One region of the Photobacterium sp. ABD4_091 genome, then DNA from elsewhere that is predicted to be linked to it. Evidence: riboswitches for the same ligand, from Rfam matches in the RefSeq annotation. Region 1 holds a riboswitch; the other holds the start of a gene.
The links. A riboswitch is a leader RNA that binds a small molecule or an ion and turns the genes downstream of it on or off. The one in region 1 is predicted to bind thiamine pyrophosphate.

Region 2: linked by a shared signal. The riboswitch ahead of thiB (thiamine ABC transporter substrate binding subunit) and the one ahead of thiD (bifunctional hydroxymethylpyrimidine kinase/phosphomethylpyrimidine kinase) in region 1 are both predicted to bind thiamine pyrophosphate.

What each region holds. Positions count from the first base shown of each region.
Region 1 is NZ_JBSWWQ010000002.1:988,041-991,120, reverse strand. It holds gene ACXAGQ_RS18905 (ABC transporter permease) at 1-369, opposite strand, end outside; gene ACXAGQ_RS18900 (ABC transporter ATP-binding protein) at 362-1,096, opposite strand; gene thiD (bifunctional hydroxymethylpyrimidine kinase/phosphomethylpyrimidine kinase) at 1,171-1,998, opposite strand; TPP riboswitch at 2,074-2,172, opposite strand; gene ACXAGQ_RS18890 (PhnA domain-containing protein) at 2,371-2,943, opposite strand.
Region 2 is NZ_JBSWWQ010000001.1:1,837,453-1,840,532, forward strand. It holds gene thiP (thiamine/thiamine pyrophosphate ABC transporter permease ThiP) at 1-426, opposite strand, end outside; gene thiB (thiamine ABC transporter substrate binding subunit) at 464-1,444, opposite strand; TPP riboswitch at 1,554-1,679, opposite strand; gene ACXAGQ_RS08605 (DUF547 domain-containing protein) at 1,831-2,613, opposite strand; gene leuD (3-isopropylmalate dehydratase small subunit) at 2,780-3,080, opposite strand, start outside.

The DNA.
Region 1 (3,080 bases):
AATTGGCAGGAGCCAGCGACGAAGCGGTTCGAAAACCAGCATCTGAAGAGCAAAAAAGAGCCCCATAGCTAAACCAAGGAGCAGGCCAAACAATACTTCAGTGCCCGTCACCACAGTGTGATGCCAGAGTACGTCAGCACGTTCTACGAGTTTAGAAAGCACAGCGACTGGCCCGGGAAGAATAAACGGAGGCAAGTCAAAGATGACAACACTGGCTTGCCAAAGCCCGAATATTATCGCGATGCTGATGATAAATCGGGTTATATTTTGCGACAGCTGTGACTTGCTGCCAGCGGTGGCCTGTTGGCTAACATCATGCTGTTCGAGCAGTGGGTTTTGTAGCTTTGAAGATATGGATTGATCAGACATAGTCACACTCCAGCTCGTTGATAATAGCTTGCTGGTGTTCGGCTAGCTCCCCGTTAAAAGAGCGGGGTGGCAAACATGAAGGGACAGGCAGAGCTTTAAGCGAGGCTGGTGCGCCTGCCATCATGTAAATCTTGTGCCCAAGCCGCAGTGCTTCCTGTGGGTCATGAGTGATCAACAAAACTGTTTTTCCTTCAAGCAATTTTGCCGAAAGGGATTGAAGCTTATGGCGAGTGACAGCATCGAGTGCCGAGAACGGTTCATCCATCAACACCAGAGGCTTGTCTTGCATGAGAGTACGAGCCAGAGCAACACGCTGGCGCATACCGCCAGAGAGTTGATTAGGCATTACATCTGATTTATCGGCCAGCCCGACGGCATTCAGCAATGCCAAACCGCGTTGTTTGTCTGCTTTCTGTGCTTTACCAAAACGTGCACTCAAGCACACATTGTCAATGACATTCAGCCAAGGGAACAGCAAATCCTGCTGGGCCATGTATGCGATATTGCCGCTTAACGGTAATGTGCTGCTAGTAGAGATGGAGCCACTCCATGTTACATTATCTTCTAGCAGCCCAGCGAGATGACGGAGCAGGGTTGTCTTGCCGCAACCGCTCTTACCTAGCAGGCAAGTCCATTTTCCTGCTGGTAGATCAAGGTTCAAGCGGTTAAACAAAGGAATATTGGCATCGTTATACTGAAGCATTAAATCTTCAATAGTCACGTCCATTCCTCTGGCAACGTATGAATTATTAACGGTGTTTGATGAAGGATTGCTATTCATCTGTTGTGTAGCTTCCATGCTTATTCTGGTTTGAAATGGCCTGCAAAGAAATGGTTCACTGGGCCGTGGCCTGAACCAATTTCTAACTCATCGGCATGCTCTATGGCTTTGGTGATGTAAGATTTGGCATGTTTTACAGCGTCTTGTAGTGGGTAATCCTGGGCGAGGAAAGAGGCCGTTGCTGCAGATAAGGTACAACCGGTTCCGTGGGTATTGCGGGTTGCAATCCGAGGCGTGCTCATGCGGATAACGTCACTTTCAAGGATCAGCAAGTCGGTGCTGAAGTCGTCTTTTTCCAGGTGCCCGCCTTTTAGCAAAATTGAGCGTGAGCCAACTTCACGCAATGCAGCAATCATATCTGTCATTTGCTGTTCAGTCTCAGGAAGAGCTGAGCCAATCAAAGCGGCCGCTTCAGGTAAGTTAGGGGTGATCACATCAGCAAGTGGCAATAGCTCTGACTTAAGCGTTGAGATAGCCTCTTGTTCAAGCAACAAATCACCACTGGTTGCCACCATTACGGGATCAATGACCAAGAACTTTGGCTGATATTGGCGAAGCTTTTTAGCCACCATGCGGATAATATTGGCATCGCTTAGCATTCCAATTTTGACGGCTTTTACATCTAGGTCAGTAAAAACAGCATCAAGTTGCAGTTCGACAAAAGCAGGGTCGATACCTAGGATACCAGTCACACCCTGGGTATTTTGTGCGGTTAGCGCTGTGATAACAGAACACGCATAGCCACCGGTTGCCGAAATGGCTTTGATATCGGCTTGGATACCTGCACCGCCACCGCTATCGGAGCCAGCAATAGTGAGGGTAATTGGAGTTATTGAAGAAATTGGCATAGCTACCTCTATGAAAGACGTAAGGTAGCCAATGTCATTGAACCTACTTCATCAAACCTATGGAGGGTGCGAGATAGGGCAATGCAGCTAGTTCCCTACGCCATTATTAAATGGATCAGGTTCAACGGGTCCCACTACATGTGGTCTCAGCACTAGGCTCCCCGACTAACGGACAAAATGTTGCTTATCTGGCCTATATTGCATATAGACCTAAAAAAATTGGTTTTCTGGCTTAAATGCCTGAAGATGAGGCTAATCTAAACATGTTTTTTTCGTTAGGGCAAACATGTTAGGAATAAAGTGAGGTGATGGATTAAGAAAAAAGCAGAACTTGAAGAATTGGCAGCCACAGGAGTGTGGCTGCCAGAAAAGTTACATCTTTTTGCAGTAAGCAGCAATAATAACCATGTTAGTACCAGCGGCTTTACCTGAAATATGCAGTGGGTTATCAGTTAGTCGGATACCACGAACCGCAGTGCCTTGTTTGATAACCAAGTTTGAGCCTTTCACAGGAAGGTCTTTGATGATTGTGACATTGTCACCGGCTTCAAGTGCTGTACCGTTGACATCAACAGTTTTAACAGCATCCAGTTCGGCAAGAGCGATGCCTTTTTCAGCCCACTCGATCATGTCATCTTCCATGTACATCATATCAAGTAGATCTTGTGCCCAAGTCTCAGAAGATAGGCGCTTAAGCAGGCGGTAAGCCATAACTTGAACTGCTGGCTCCTGGCTCCACATGCTGTCATTTAGGCAACGCCAATGGTTTTGATCCAATGCTTCAGCGTCTTCGATCTCTGTACGACAAGTGCCACATACCATTACACAGCTACCCGCTGTTTGGTCAGGAGAAGCAGGGACTTCGTAAACACTCAGACTGTCTTCTGATCCACATAGTTCACATTTTGCGCCAGAGCGCTCTTTAACGATTGATTCAATGCTCATAGGAATATTCCAAGGAAGTGTAATGCTGTACTCAATCATACAGGTAATTGTTCGGTTTATTATGCCATTTAATTCTGAGAAGAAAAGTAATGAAGATCAAGATCACATTATTATCACCATATGATGGCTAAAAAATA
Region 2 (3,080 bases), on a different contig from region 1:
AGTTGCCAATGGCAGGTTGAGGAATACATGGGCCAGCAAGATCCCCTGCAGGCCATAGAGGGAGAAACTGCCCTGCCATCCCAGCTTAGCCAGTAAGCTGGTTAATACGCCGTTGTTGCCGTAGATCGCCAGCAGGCCGAATACCGCGACCAGTACCGGCAGGACCAGGGTCATAGCAAAGATCCGCATCAGCAAGGCTTTGCCCGGGAACTGCCGGCGTGATAGCGCGTAGGCGACGGGAATGGCAGGTAGGGCACTCAGCAGGGTTGAGAGCAGAGCCTGGGTGAAAGAAAAACCTGTAATGTGACGTAGATAAGGATCATGCCAGAGCGAGGCAATATCGAGCTCGCTAGCTTCATTGACCAGGGCGGCTAGGGCGCTGACCACCAGGCAAAAAATGAGCCCGGCGGTGATCAGGCCGGGCATCAGTTGGGTGTTGCGTGTATTCAAAAGTGAGTGCCTACTACTTGGTCAAGGCTTGCTGCCACTCGCGAACCCAGCTTCGGCGCTGCTTGGCAACGTCTTCGGCTGAAAACTCCAGGGCTTTACTCGGCAGGGTAAGTAACTTGAACTCGGCTGGCTGGGCGACATCCGTTACCGGATACATCCAGTTACCCGTCGGGATCACCGACTGGAACTCAGGCGTTAGCATAAAGGCCAAGAATTGGTCGGCCAGGGCTTGGTTCGGGCTGCTTTTCAGTTTCGCAGCCACTTCCACCTGCATGTAATGGCCTTCGCTGAAGTCGGCGGCTTTGTATTTGTCGTCCTGCTCGGCGATCAGGTGATAGGCTGGCGAGGTGGTGTATGACAGCACCATATCGGACTCGCCTTTGAGGAACATGCTATAAGCCTCGGACCAACCTTTGGTGACAGTAACCGTTTTACCTGCCAGTTGCTGCCAGGCTTGTGGAGCCTTGTCGCCGTATACCGACTTCATCCACAGCATCAGGCCCTGGCCCGGCGTCGAGGTGCGCGGGTCTTGGTAGATGATGGACAGGTCGTCACGGTTGACCAGCTCATCCAAGCTTTTCGGTGGGTTTTCCAGCTTGGTGCTGTCATAGACAAAGGCAAAGTAGCCGTAGTCGTAAGGGACAAAGGTGGTATCGCTCCAGCCGTTCGGCAAGGTGAGCTTGCTGGTGTCCACTTGGTGCTCGGCCAGTAAGCCGGTTTTCTTGGCTTCGGCAATCAGGTTGTTATCGAGACCAAGCAATACGTCGGCCTTGGTACGTTTGCCTTCAAGGCGGATACGGTTGAGGATGGATACACCGTCATCCAATGCCACGAACTCCAAATTACACTCGCACTGCGCCTCAAACGCTTTCTCGATAGCAGGCCCAGGCCCCCAGTCGGAAGCAAAAGAGCTGTAGGTGTAAACCGTAAGGGTGTTGTCCGCAGCCAGTGCCGGCATGGCGGCCAACGTAACAAGTGGGAGTAATTTTTTCACTATGCGCTCCTGATGCTCTTGCGTCCGGCAAGAGGAAAAATAACCGTACGAGCGGCACAGGGTTGAGATGAAGGCCGGCGTCATGCCGGCTTTGCAAGATAAGAAGGCTTACCGTGGCGAACTCAATTCCTACGCCAGTACTAACTGGATCAGGTTCTGTGGGTTTTGCCGCAGCAATCTCAGCACTTGCAAGCAGGCTTGGTGGCCTAGGGCAAGCGCTCCCCAATGAGAACGCTTGTTATTGTAATGTGGCGGGATACAGGTTGCCAGCAGGAAGGCACTATTATACTAAATGCCCCTTTGCTAAAGGCTGCTATGCGAACGGCTCCTGTGCAAACGTCTCCTGTGCTAATAGCTCCATCGATGACGCCAGACAGTTGAGCAGGCTACTTGGCATTGTTGAGCGACCAGTTGTAGTCATAACTGACGTTACCAAGGGTAATTGATGATCCCTGGCGGTACTGGTTGATGTGTTTTTGCAGTTGGGCTGTAGAGCCGAAATCGCTGCCATACCAGTCATAAATCGAAGAAAGCTGGGTTTTATTGCCTTGAGGGTTGACGCCCTTGCGGCTGTTGATAAAGCGGGTGGCCGATTTTTCCAGTAAGTGCTCGGTGTTACTGGCAGTGAAAGCGTCGGGCTGGAGATCCGGGCAACCTAGGCTGGCACAGTTGACGACATAGTGAATGCGCGGATCGCGCCAGATCGGACGTAAAATCCGGTGCTCAATATCGTTGAGAGAAAGTGTCTTGCCGTTAATGGTGAGCACTTTCTCATCCCAAGGGCCAAAGCTGAAGAAGCCACCTAATTTGGTGATGGAAGAGACCGGGTAGTTATCGAGGATCAATTTGACTGTTTGGGCATTGTAGAGATTAACCCAGTAAGCAAACTGTTCGTTGCGGTTTAATTGGTGCGGGTTTAGCTTGGTCAGGTCGCGTAGGTACCTGTCCAGTTCGTACTTGTCGCCATCCGATACCCGACTGTAGCGAAACAAGGTTTGCTGGGGTTGGACGACCAGGTACTTATCGAGCAGGCGCTGCCAGCGGCTGTGGTCAACTGTTTGTGAGTTGGAAGAGGCATATTGCTGCCAGTAAGGCCAGAGATCTGACTTGGGGGCGGCAAAGGTGCTAGCCGATAGGACGAGAAACAGCAGGCTGACAAAATGGCGCATAGGGTATCCTCGGTTATTTCCCCAAGTGAATACAAGTTACTTGGGTATCATTATCTTAGTCGACCCGAGATACAAAGCTCTTATTGCAAAAAAGACAAAAAAACGCCCCAGCCATAGTGAGCTGGGGCGTTAATGTTATCGGTTTTTAGTGAAGACCGTAACGGTGTTACGCCAAGAACGCAGGGATCTTGCTTTCGTACTCGGCGATTTTGTCTTCGTGCTGCAAGGTCAGGCCGATGTTGTCTAGGCCGTTCAGTAGGCAGTGGCGACGGAATTCGTCAATCTCGAAGCTGTATTGCTTACCGTTGGCCGTTACTCGCATGGCTTCCAAGTCAACGGTGACCTCCGCGCCTTCGTTAGCTTCGACGTACTGGAAGATCTCATCGACTTCCTGTTCGGTCAGGCGAACCGGCACCATCTGGTTGTTGATCGAGTTGCCGTAGAAGATATCGGCGAAGCTCGGCGCA